Leucothrix mucor DSM 2157: one gene and its partner. The protein of the gene in region 1 binds, or shares a complex with, the protein of each later gene. Links are inferred from orthologs where the notes say so. Each region holds a gene or a part of one and is shown on either strand. Other genes may lie near its edges.

What was found.
Region 2: the proteins of LEUMU_RS25185 (region 1) and pnp are in contact, whole or in part, in a cryo-EM structure (PDB 9QH0), measured with the Escherichia coli proteins. The link is inferred for Leucothrix mucor DSM 2157 from one-to-one orthologs.

What each region holds. Positions count from the first base shown.
Region 1 is NZ_ATTE01000001.1:1,870,954-1,878,163, reverse strand. Bases 2,092-6,163 are described here. They hold LEUMU_RS25185 (Rne/Rng family ribonuclease), read left to right. Parts: upstream 2,092-2,423; coding sequence 2,424-5,963; downstream 5,964-6,163. Also shown: LEUMU_RS0108335 (S49 family peptidase), read right to left, coding at 1-881; LEUMU_RS25190 (RluA family pseudouridine synthase), read right to left, coding at 889-1,860; LEUMU_RS0108320 (hypothetical protein), read left to right, coding at 6,175-6,837; LEUMU_RS0108315 (potassium channel family protein), read right to left, coding at 6,863-7,210. UniProt on the Escherichia coli protein: Endoribonuclease that plays a central role in RNA processing and decay. Required for the maturation of 5S and 16S rRNAs and the majority of tRNAs. Also involved in the degradation of most mRNAs.
Region 2 is NZ_ATTE01000001.1:2,993,947-2,999,995, forward strand. The notes cover bases 220-3,130. They hold pnp (polyribonucleotide nucleotidyltransferase), read left to right. Parts: upstream 220-567; coding sequence 568-2,694; downstream 2,695-3,130. Other genes in these bases: rpsO (30S ribosomal protein S15), read left to right, coding at 220-408; LEUMU_RS0113530 (sigma-70 family RNA polymerase sigma factor), read left to right, coding at 2,876-3,130. In the rest of the region: more of rpsO, read left to right, coding at 139-219; more of LEUMU_RS0113530, read left to right, coding at 3,131-3,418; LEUMU_RS0113535 (anti-sigma factor domain-containing protein), read left to right, coding at 3,406-4,131; LEUMU_RS0113540 (esterase-like activity of phytase family protein), read left to right, coding at 4,190-5,161; LEUMU_RS0113545 (ComF family protein), read right to left, coding at 5,169-5,879; sodium:proton antiporter NhaD, read right to left, coding at 5,910-6,049. UniProt on the Escherichia coli protein: Involved in mRNA degradation. Catalyzes the phosphorolysis of single-stranded polyribonucleotides processively in the 3'- to 5'-direction. Also involved, along with RNase II, in tRNA processing.

The DNA of each region.
Region 1 (7,210 bases):
TTCAATGTAAAATCTACAATCGACTCTGCATCCAGTTCCTCACGCGCAACACTTTGCACCGAGCCAAATCCATCCACAAGCCCTATGTCTTTAGCTTGGTCTCCACTCCAAAACAATCCGCTGAATAAGTCTGGATTCTTCTCCGCATCAATCCGATCACCACGCCCTGCTTTTACGGCATCAATAAAGTGTTGATGGGTATTCGCTAGTAACTTCTCTAAATATTGAATATCCGAAGCCTGTTGTGGCTTAAACGGATCTAACAAGGCTTTGTTCTCACCCGCTGTAATCTGACGGCTTTCAATCCCCAATTTATTCATGATTTCCACAAAACCAAAGCTATCCATCCGAACGCCGATCGAGCCCACTAAGCTCGACTCATTAGCAAATATTTTCTGTGCTGCGGCGACTATGTAATATCCACCTGAGGCGCAAACATCCTCAGCAACGGCATAGACAGGTTTTTCTGGATATAAACCTCTTAAGCGCATAATTTCATTATAAATATGGCTCGATTGAACTGGGCTTCCGCCTGGGCTATTGCAGCGAATAATCACACCTTTCGCGTCTTTATCTTCAAAAGCATCCTGTAATGCATCAATCAGATTTGAAGCACTGGCGGCCTGACCATCCATAATCGTCCCAGTCACGCTAACTTGCGCAACGTAGGCATCGCCATCAGCGGATGTACCTGATGTTCCACTGCTTAGTTGGCTAATACTGCCCAGAATACCCGCAGAAATCATAATAAAAGATATGGCTATCAATATGAAAATAAAGCGAAATAGTATATTCCAGCGACGTGCTCGGCGCTGTTCCTGAATACCTGCTAGAGCAACTTGTTTAAGTGCATCAATAGCTTGTTCATTGGTAGAATTCATAAGTAAATTAGGTCTTAATGTTGTTATTTAGATGGTTTAAAGCAGTTTGCAGGTCATCCGCTAGTGATATTTCCTGTCGATACACTTTTCCTGAATGTTTCAACTTAAACTCAACGCGATAAGCATGTAAAAACAACCGTTTAAGTTTATTAGTTCGAGCAAACTCTCGGTTTAGAGTGAAGTCACCGTACTTGCTGTCGCCAACAATAGGCAGCTCAAGCTCAGCTAATTGGGTGCGGATTTGATGCATTCGGCCAGTAAGCAATTTAACACTCAGTAGACTGTTATTCTCAAACTGCGCTAAGGGACTAAAGACACTTTCGGAGAGTTTGCCTTCTTCATTATCCGATACCCGCATTTTCTGAGGCCCTTTGCCTTCGGTTCGCTGTAAATGGTTTGAAATGCGTCGTTCCCCTCCTCGCCAATTGCCGAAAACGAGTGCTTGGTAATGCTTACTAATGCCGTCTGTTTTAAACGCTTCGTGCAGGTCCAGTAGCGTTTGTCGATTCTTAGCTAGTAGCAGTAAGCCACTGGTTTCTTTGTCAATTCGATGCACCAGTTCAATGTAAGCAAGATCAGGTCGCAACTGACGAATTACTTCAATAACCCCATGCAAATTATCCGTACCACCATGCACCGCAATGCCGGAGGGTTTATTGATAATAATGAGGTCATCATCTTCTAAGATAATTGAAGCCTCAATCTGCGCAACTAGCCTGGAGCCCGCTTGTTGAACTTCAGTCTCCTCTGGCACATCTCTAATTGGCGCAATACGCAAAATCTCACCTAGTACCAATTTTTTGGTAGGCTTAATTCGCTTTTTATCAACCCTAATCTCACCCTTGCGTAATAGCTTGTAGATCGCTGTTTTAGGAAGGAATTTAAGCTCCTTCAATAAAAAATTATCTATGCGCTGCCCTGCACTGGCTTCGGTGACGGTTATGAAGCTAACCTGGCTATAATCTGTTATCTGTGACATGCGAAGATAATACCTTTAAATGTTGCAAATTACCTGACTTATAAAGATGGTATATGCATGATATATGTATTGCTGCAGTGTAACAAAGTTGTTATATTCAGCGGGTATTTCAATGAGATGCAGGATCGGGGCTGCTGATTACAAAATCAATTGACTTTCGTAATTCATTGCAATCCCTATCCAAAGCTAATACTCGGACGCTCGTTTTTCTACCGACGAGCCTCTACCATGTTGTCTGGACATTAAGTCAAACAGACAGATTAAAACTGGACAAAGATGCAGCGATTTCGCCATCTTGATAACAGTTCCTTTGCCAGTACTGATGATAATTATCGTTAGTTGAACAAGAATTCAAAAGCCCCACGATTATCCGTGTGGTCTTTTAAATCAGCGCTACACCTACGAACGCCGGGAGATAACCATAATCAAGCCCGATCGAACGACGTGTTGCCCTGCCGGAAACCCAGCGTTTAGGGAAACGGATACAGTGTTGTTACTGCGAGAGTAACAAGACACATGGCTTAGTGGACTGTTATTCCAATAACAGGAAGCCCACAACTTACATGAAAAGAATAGTAATTAACGCTACGCAGTCCGAAGAGATTCGTGTGGCAATGGTTGATGGTCAGTATCTTTATGATCTTGATATTGAACATCCCAATCGTACACAGAAAAAATCCAATATTTACAAGGGTATTATTACCCGTCTCGAGCCTAGCTTAGAGGCTGCATTCGTCAACTACGGCGCTGACCGCCACGGCTTCCTGCCATTCAAGGAAATCTCAAAAGATTACTGGAATACTAACGGCAAGAAAATCGAAGGCCGCCCGAATATCCGTGCTGTTCTTAAAGAAGGCCAAGAGCTACTAGTTCAGGTTGATAAGGAAGAGCGTGGTAATAAAGGTGCCGCACTAACGACTCATATCAGCCTTGCTGGTCGTTACTTAGTTCTGATGCCTAACAACCCTCGCGCTGGTGGTGTATCCCGTCGTATCGAAGGAGATGATCGTCACAAGATTCGCGACATCCTCTCTCAGTTAGATATTCCTGAAGGCATGGGCGCAATTGTGCGTACTGCAGGTGTTGGTCGTGAGCTTGATGAGCTGACTTGGGATATGGAATATCTTAAGACACTGTGGCAGGCGATTTCAGATGCTAATGCTCAGCACCCTGCGCCAGTTCTGTTGTATCAAGAAAGTAACGTCATCATTCGCGCACTTCGCGATTACTTCCGAAATGATATCGGCGAGATCCTGATCGACAACGAACGTGTCTATCAGCAAGCGCATGATTTTATTTCTGCAGTAATGCCTCAGAATTTGCGCAAGCTGAAAATGTACACGGATACCGTGCCACTATTCAGCCGCTATCAAGTAGAAAATCAAATTGACTCAGCGTTCCATCGCCAGGTTAACTTGCCTTCTGGTGGTGCGATTGTAATCGATCATACGGAAGCATTGATCTCTATCGATGTTAACTCGGCTCGTGCGACTCGTGGCCAGGGTATCGAAGAAACTGCGCTGAATACCAATCTTGAAGCAGCCGATGAGGTTGCCCGTCAATTACGTTTGCGTGATTTGGGTGGATTGGTTGTTATCGACTTCATTGATATGCTCCCTAACCGTAACCAGCGTGAAGTTGAACGCCGCTTGCGTGACGCACTTAAGATGGACCGTGCACGCGTTCAGGTCGGTCGTATTTCACGCTTTGGCTTGTTGGAAATGTCTCGCCAACGTCTGCGTCCTTCTTTGGGTGAGTCTAGCCAGATTATCTGCCCACGTTGTAGTGGTGAAGGCACCATCCGTGGCGTTGAATCATTAGCACTGTCCATTATGCGTTTGATGGAAGAAGAAGCAATGAAGGATCTGACGGTTCAAGTTGTTGCGGAAACGCCTGTTGCAGTCGCGACCTTCTTGTTAAACGAGAAGCGTAAGCCGTTGAATGATATTCAGGAACGTCATGGTATTCAAATGACGATTATCCCGAATCCAAATCTTGAAACACCGCATTACGAAATTACTCGCCTTAAGGAAGAAGATGTTGAAGACCTTCCTAAGACGTATTTGCGTATGAAGCAAGCGGATACATCTGCTGATGGTCACGCTGGTCACACTGAGCCGACTGTACAAGCTCAGGCGCAGCCAATTGTGTCTCAGGTTCACCCAGCTACACCAACCCCAACGGGTAGCAATAAGCCAGGCCTGATTACTCGTATTATCGCGACGTTGTTTGGTGCGACTAAAGACGCTGAGGCGGACCAGCCGAAGCCGGTCAGAAAGCCAAGTGAGAGTCGTTCAACATCGACGGATAGAAAAAATAGTCGATCTAGCAACAATACGAATAGTCGTTCACAGCAGTCACGCAATAAGACTAAAGATCGCTCTTCTTCATCCAAATCTAATGATGATGCAGTAGATAATAAGGATAGCCGCAATGCTAAGCGCGATGTTGCGGGCAATGATGACTCAGCTAAAAGCTCATCTTCTAGCTCTTCTAAGAAGCCACGCCAGAGTAATCGTAACAAGTCATCAAATAATGCTGATAATAAAGGCAATGATAAGCAGAGTAATACGGATCACCGTAAAGACACTCAAACTACCGCAGCGGTTGATGCTGATGTAGCCAAAGGTCAAGAGTCTGTAACTCCGGAGAAGACGGAAAAGAAGAAGAGCTCACGTTCACGTGGTAAGTCACGTAGAGCACCTAAGGAGACTTCTACTGTGGTTGATCAGGCTCAAAGCGAGCAGACACCTTTGGAAATTACTATTCCATTGGATCGCTCAGGTGATGATAATAAGTCATCCGCTAAAGAGTCGAACACGTCAGGCTCTAGAAAGTCGAATTCTGAGAAAGTGGATATTAACAAGCCTGTGACCTCTTCTGCGAATAAGCAGGTTGAGTCAGTAGAGGCTCCCGCTGAAGCTACTGCAACTGATAGTGCCGATGCTGCAAAAGTTGCTGCTGCATCTGCTGTTGTCGTTGCAGATTCTACTGATACCAATGCTGCTCCAGAGGAAGCTACTGAAACCACCAGCAAGCCAACTAAAACAAGATCACGTTCTAGAAGTCGTAAGCCTCGTAGCTACTCTAAGGCTAAGACTGAAGCACAGGATCAAACGAGTGAGAATACGTCTACAGATGCTTCTGTTAATGCTGATACTAGTGCTACGACAGATACCAATAGCGCGAACCAAATAACTGACTCTAAAGCAGAGGCTAATAAAGCAACAGCAGAGAGTTCGGCAAAGGATAGCGTTGCTGAAGCGACTTCAAGCCCTAAGGCGGATGAAGTTAAGGTTAGCACCGATTCTGCCTCTAAGGTAGATGAAGCAAAGGTGAGCTCTGTTGTTGAGGCTAAAGCGGATGATAGCAAGGCAAGTACTGACTCTGCTCCTAAGGCTGATGAAGCTAAAGCGGGCTCTGATGTTGCCGCTAAAACAAGTGAAGCCAAGACTAGCTCCGATGTTGCTACTAAGCCTAATGCTAGTGCCCAAGCGGAACTGACATTAGTTGAGCCGACTACTCCAAAAGCTGAAGCTGCAAGTCCTGAGCCAGTGAAGGCAGAAAAGTCCGTTGAGGCTGCGCCTAAGCTAGAAGCAACTGAGGCTCCCGCTAAGACAACAACCTCAACACGTAAGACTCGTCGTTCAAGTAGTAAGTCTAATAAGCCAAGTGCCACTGAGGCGCCTAAGGCAGAGGCTAGTGAAAGTAAAGTTGCGGAGTCACCTACTGTTGAAAGTGCGCCTAAGTCGCCCGTGGTTGATGAGCAGCCAGTTGCGGTTGCACCTAAGCCTGTTACTCCAGTTGTTCCAGCGGCTCCTGTTGCTCCGGTAACAACGACAAAAACAACACGTCGTTCAGCTAGCGCACAAACTGCTCCTAAGCCGAAACCTGTAGTTGAAGCAGTTGCTGAGTCTGTGGAGAAGATTGTTCCGATCGTTCCGGAAATTCCGAAGTCGGTAATTAAGACCAGTAAGAAAGTGGTTAGCTCAAGTGCGGTTGCAGTGGCTGAGGTAGAGTCTGCAGCTACGGCATTAGTTAAGCCAGTTGAATTGGTTGAGAGTGCTCCTGAAGCTCCATCTACTCAGGATGAACCAAAGTAGGCTTTGATGCTACATAGTTAGATAAGTATTAAAGGCCAACTTAGTGTTGGCCTTTTTATTGTCTAGGCCAAAGTGTTCCACTATTAGAAATACATAATATACTTATAACAAAACCCATATTTTTTTGTGATCAAAAGCATGAGATAATTGACCCATGATTGAGATATTTTCGTCTGAAAATATGTGATTTAACCTAATTCTGAATACGCCAATGCCGATATATGACCATACTGAAACCGCACACCCTTCTGGATTCAGAGGATTTCGTGTTACGCGGTATTTTGCCAGCGAGAAAAAGAACCGTCAGCGCTGGTTAGGAATCAAAGACAAGCAGATCGAAGCTGTCCACAAAGAGGCTAAGAAACTACTAGCCGAGTGGGAGTTTGAGGCAATGCTCGAAAAGAGCCAGCGCGACCGCATGAAGGTCGAGCGCCCCCAAAACTCTGCTTATGTGACCGGTGTCTCTGGCATCAAAATGAAATTTGTGCGCCATATCAAGCGCCGAGAATCCAGAGCTAAGAAAGTGCGCCCAGGGCGTAAAAAGGTCTACACCTCCGTTATTTACACGCCTTATTTTGTTGTATCTGGCAGCGTTGATGGCAAGAAGTACATCCGCAAGTTTAATATTAAGACGCTAGGCTTTGATCATGCATGGATGAAGGCGGTCATGTACTTAGCCGACCAAAAAAGCATCAAGCACTACACGCATCTATTATCTAAGAAGCCACCGGTAAAGCAGTTCTCGTTGATTCGCAACTGGCAGAACCAGCAAGGCTACGAGATTCCGGAGCACCGCCTGCCAGATGAGTTATTAGATGATGAAGTGCCAGCAGACCCTGCTGATAAGTTCGATCTAAGTAGACTGGTGAAATAAACAAGGCTTTCTGATCGGCTCTTGTTTATGCCTTCTTTTGGGATTTTTTATGACTGTAGGCAGAGATCTTTTGCCATACCCAGCTATCGGGCAGTCGCTCACCGGTTAAGGCGTATTCCAGATACTTTGCATTACGTGTAATGATCTGAATATTGTGATGCGCTATTTTGTTACCACACATTAAGAAGCGATCGCCCTCGTGCACGATACGATTATTTTCCGGGAGAATAACATTTCCCTCTCCACGCTTAAGAAATAGCATTAGTGCTTCTATGTGCTGTTCGCGATCTTCTGGGTGCCTTAATAAGTCCCCCACCACAATTTGAGAATGCTGTAAGCGGTCGACCAGTGCGGGAGTTTGCTTGCGATTGAT
Region 2 (6,049 bases), 1.1 Mb from region 1 along the record:
TTAATCATGCTCACAAAGCATGGTATGATGCGCCGCTGACCCCGCTGCTTGGTATTAATTCTAGTCAATTACCTCTAGGCTTCGGGATTTTAAAACCGATTCACTGATTGGTGAATCATATGTATGGAATAAAAGACTATGTCTTTAAGTGCAGAAATTAAAGCAGCAATCGTTGCTGAATACGCGGTAAAAGAAGGTGATACTGGTTCTTGTGAAGTACAGGTTGCATTGCTAACCGCTAACATCAAGCACCTGACTGAACACTTCAAAGAGCACAAGCATGACCACCACTCACGTCGTGGTTTGCTGAGAATGGTTAACCAGCGTCGTAAGCTGCTGGACTACCTGAACGGTAAAGACTCTGGCCGTTACCAAGAACTGATCAAGCGTCTAGGTCTGCGTCGCTAAGTCAAGTCTGAAAAACACCGCTCTCAGGCGGTGTTTTTCATTGCACCACCGTTTTATATAAGTCGTCACGCAGGAAGGTTGTTCAAAAGTACTTGCGAATACTATCCACGAGTGTTTTTGAACAGCCTGCCGGTGACTCAAAATGATAAAGGAAAAAATATGTTTTCTGTTGTAACGACAACATTCCAGTATGGTGAGCATACTGTTGAGTTAGAAATGGGCGAGATCGCTCGTCAGGCAAGTGCTGCAGTTAAAGTTGATATGGGCGGCACCGTTGCTCTGGTTAGCGTTGTAGGAAAAAAGAACGCTGACTCTGGTCGTGACTTCTTCCCTCTGACGGTTAACTATCAGGAAAAAGTATACGCCGCTGGTAAGATCCCTGGTGGATTCTTCAAGCGCGAAGGTCGTCCAAGCGAAGCAGAGACTCTGACTGCACGTTTGATTGACCGCCCTATTCGTCCGTTATTCCCTGCTGGCTTCATGAATGAAGTTCAGGTAATCGTGACAATCGTTTCGATCAACCCTGAAGTTGATCCTGCTATCGCCGCAATGCTGGGTACTTCAGCAGCACTTGCCGCGTCTGGTATTCCGTTTGCTGGCCCAATTGGTGCGGCTCAAATCGGTTTCATCGATGGCGCATACGTATTAAACCCTAGCAAAACTCAACTGACAGAATCTTCATTGGATTTGATGGTAGCTGGTACTGCTGGTGCGGTTCTGATGGTTGAGTCAGAAGCAAAAGAATTGTCTGAAGAAGTTATGCTTGGCGCAGTGGTATTTGGTCATGACCAAATGCAAAGCGCGATTGCTGCAATCAAAGAATTCGCTTCAGAAGTTGGCACCCCAGCTTGGGATTGGACAGCACCTGAAAAAGATACTGCACTTGAAGCTAAAGTTGCTGAAATCGGTGAAGCTGATTTATTAGCCGCTTTCCAAACTGCTGACAAGATGGAGCGTCAGAACTTAGTTTCTGCTGCTCTGGACAAAATTATTGCTCAACTGATTCCTGAAAATGCGGGCGAAGATGCACCCTCTTTAGATGCAATCAAAGGTGCTTTCAAAGGTCTTGAGAAGAAAGTTGTTCGTGGCCGCGTAATCGCAGGCGAGCCTCGTATTGATGGTCGTGACACAACAACTGTTCGTGATATCGACGTTCGCGTTGGTGTACTGCCAAGGACTCATGGTTCTGCACTGTTCACCCGTGGAGAGACTCAGGCGCTAGTGGTAACGACTCTGGGTACTGCACGTGACGCTCAGATCATTGATGCACTGAGCGGCGAGTACAAAGATCACTTCTTGTTCCACTACAACTTTCCTCCGTACTGCGTCGGTGAAACTGGTTTTGTTGGCTCTCCAAAGCGTCGCGAAATCGGCCACGGTCGCTTGGCGAAGCGCGGTGTGTTAGCGGTTATGCCAGATCAGGAAGAATTCCCATACACGATTCGTGTTGTATCTGAGATCACAGAATCTAATGGTTCAAGCTCAATGGCTTCTGTTTGTGGTTCTTCTCTGGCACTGATGGACGCTGGTGTTCCAATCAAGTCACCGGTTGCTGGTATCGCAATGGGCTTGGTTAAAGAAGGCGACGACTACGCAGTTCTGACTGATATCTTAGGTGATGAAGATCACTTGGGCGACATGGACTTTAAAGTGGCTGGTACTCGTTCTGGTATCAACGCACTACAGATGGATATCAAGATTGACGGTATCACTCGTGAAATCATGCAGAAGGCATTGGATCAAGCGCACGGTGCACGTCTGCACATTCTGGATGAGATGGAGAAAGCAATCTCCAGACCTCGCGAAGAGTTGTCTGAATACGCACCACGTTATGTCACGATGAAAATCAACTCTGACAAAATCCGTGAAGTTATCGGTAAAGGCGGCGAGACTATTCGCAGCATTACTGAGCAGACTGGCACTCAGATTGATATCTCTGACGACGGCACCATCAAGATTGCAGCAGTAGATGGCGTTGCAGCTAACAAAGCGAAGGCGATGATCGAAGCGATCACTGCTGAAGCAGAAGTTGGCAAGATTTACGAAGGTACGGTTGCTAAGATCATGGACTTCGGTGCATTCGTAACAATTCTGCCGGGCAAAGATGGCTTGGTTCACATCTCACAGATCAGCGATGAGCGTGTTGAAGATGTAAACGCACACCTGAAGGAAGGTCAAAAAGTACGTGTTAAGCTGCTAGAGATCGATCGTCAAGGTCGTATGCGCTTGAGCATGAAAGAAGCAAAAGATGCTGATGCAGCGCCAGCTGAGACCGCTGCTGAGTAAGTTTTCACTACTTAGCACCTGTTCTCACTGAGCATCAGGAAAGAAGGTCTCTTTAATCGGAGGCCTTTTTTTTTGCATCCATAACGGATTAAACTACGTTAATACTAATAGATAGAACGTTCAGCGAAGGATTGGTTAATAATAGTAACCTCTCTGAAACTGATTAACCATGGACCTTCTGATGGAAGATAACTTTGCGGCATTACTAAGCCAATGTGCACGACAAGACCAAGCTGCTTTTAAAAAGCTGTATCAAGAAGCATCGCCTAAGCTTTATAGCCTAGCTCTACGCTTGATGCAGAAGCCTGAACTAGCAGAAGACGTGCTACAGGAAGCCTTTATAAAGATCTGGCAAAAAGCCGATAGTTATAATGCCCAAAAAGGTTTGGCCCTAACATGGATGGCAACCATTACCCGTAACAAAGCGCTGGATAAAATGCGCAGCCTGAAATTAAAATCGGCTGAAACAGAAATCCAGTACGAAGGCCTCGACTTTGCTTCGGAAGACCTTGAGCCTGAGCATCAGGAAGGCTTAAGCCAAGAGATGCAACGGTTACGGGAATGCCTGAAGCAGTTACAGCCATCGCAACGGGAATGTATTTTGCTGTCTTATTATTATGGCCATACCCATCAGGAGTTATCCGAAAAACTGAATACCCCGCTCGGAACAGTTAAAGCCTGGATTCGAAGAGGGCTGGAGACACTAAAACCATGTCTGAGTTAAACCGTTATCAGAATCCGGATGTATTCGAAAAACTTGCCATGTCCTATGCTGCCGGAACACTGCATGGACGGGCGCGAACACGCTTCGAAGCGTTGATGGAGCAGCATTTTTATTTGCAAGCGACTGTCTCTGCTTACGAAAGCAAATTTGGTAATTTGGTCGAGCTATTACCCAGCGAAAAACCATCTGACCGCGTTTGGAAAGAAATTGAAGCCAGCATTTTAAGCAGCTTACCCGCACAGGAAGCCTCTAAGGCCGAGCGTAGCAGTTGGTTTGGCTGGTTAAAGCAAGGCTATGCCTATGCCGCTTTAGCCGTCGTAGTCGCTATTTTGGTGGTGGTCAACCCACTTTCAACGGGCAGAGACGCGATTGCTTATGCTGCAGTTTTGGAAAGTGCTGATAACACGCCAATGGCGATTACCCGTATCACACAGGACGACTTGACGTTATCAGTTGATCTGATGAAGGATATCCCGTTAGAAGACGGCGATGTACTGAAGCTGTGGTGCCGCTCTAAAACAGGTGGCAAACCGGTATTTATGGGTGAGCTATCAAAAGGCTCTCGCACCTTGATTAAGATGGATAAAGCAGAGTTTGATCACCTGAAAATGGTTGGCTCGCTGGAAATCACATCTGAGTCTACCGTAAAAGCCAATGGCCCGCACACTGCGATCCTCAAAGGCAGCCTAACCACTGTCACGGAAAATAAATAACAGATTCCTTTTTATGAGTCATTACTTTTTAACATGCCTGAGACCTGTGCGCTCAGGCATGATTTTATTTAGCACCCTATTCTTACTGGCTTGCGGCACGGTCGCACACTCCACCTCCTATCGTGTTTCGATGGAGCCGGATGACCTGAAAAGCTCGCAGTATATGCAACTGAAGCTGGAAGGCAGCTTAGGTATTAGTGGCGCTAAGGTAAATGATTTAGACGTGACTGAGTTATCCGACTTAGCTTGGGATGCCGATGAGAAGCTCCTATACGCAATTTCAGACCGTGGATACCTGTACACCATACGCTTGAGCATCAACAATAACAAACTGACTAAAGCCGATATCATTTCTGCGACGACGCTTAAGGGTAAGAACAAGCAACCCGTTCGGGGACGTGATCAAGACTCCGAAGGCATGACCATCAAAAATGCCAATAACGGACGTGCTGGCGATGCCGAGTTAATTATTTCGTTTGAAGGTAATAGCCGCTTAGTTCGCTACAACACCCGTGGTGATTACTTAGGCGAACTCCCCTTACCCAAAAAACTCAGCAATCACCGTAACTTCCGCCACGGCAATAAAATGCTGGAGAGCCTGACAACGCATCCCAAATATGGCCTGGTTACCGCAGCTGAGTTACCGCTCAAAGCAAACCCAGAAAACCAACAAACACTGTATTCGCAACGTGGGCAAGAGTGGCACTTCCCTCGCCATAAGGCTGCAGAGAGCTCAGTGACTGCACTGGAAGTATTACCCAATGGTGACATATTAGTATTGGAGCGCGCCTTCTCCGGCATCTTTAGCCCGCTGGTGGTTAGCCTGCGGCAGGTGATGCTAAACCAATGCGATAAGTTCTCCCACTGCAAAACGCGCGACTTAGCGGTGTTTAATAGTGGTGAAGGTTGGAATATTGATAACTTTGAAGGCCTAACTCATTTAGGCGGCAATCGCTATTTGATGGTGTCGGATGACAACAAAAATCCATTACAGCAAACCTTGCTAGTGATGTTCGAAATCACGCCTTAAATCGCGCTTACTCCTGAGGTGTAGCGCGAGCAATAGCCCAAACGCTCACTCGTGTAACGCCCGCAGCTTTTAATATTCGCGCCAGCTCATTCGTGGTTGCGGCCGTAGTAACCACATCATCCAGAATTGCGATGTGCGCCGGTAGCGAAGCTCCCTCCTTAACGGCAAACACATCCCGAATATTTTCTATACGCCGCTCAGCACTCAGCAAGCTTTGCGCTTGCGTACTTCGTGCACGTGTCACGGCTTTGACTAATGGAATATCCAGAGAACGTCGAAGCTCACGATAAATCTCAAGTGTTTGATTAAAGCCACGCTCACGCAACCGCGCATTATGCAAAGGCACGGGTAAGATGGCATCGGGTAGTGGAACGTTAGATTGTTTTAATTGTTGAGCCAGTAGGTAACCCAACACTTTGGCATAGCTAAGCTGATGCCCGAATTTCATGCGCTTGATTAGAAAATCAACCGGTGTGGCATAGTGTAAAACGCATGTCACCGAATCACTGATTGGTGGGCCTCGCTGACATTTGGAGCAAACCGCTAACGCGGTATTATCCAAGGGTAAGCTGCAACGCTGACACGCGTGCAGCAACCATGGTAAATCTTGCTGGCAAGCAGTGCATAAAGAAACAGCCGCATCACTTACCGCATCGCACAGTACACAAGAGGGAGCAAACCAATGGGAAAGTCCCCGAATTAGCGCCCCCTGCTTCATAGTGCTACCTTATAAATGAACAAACTAAAATTAGAAGCTCAGATTATAGATCATCATATGCACCGCAATACTGGCAACATAGCCAAGAGCAATGGCCCAAGCCCATTTTAGGTGAGACACAAAAGTATAAATACCACGCGCCTGCCCCATCAAAGCCACACCTGCAGCAG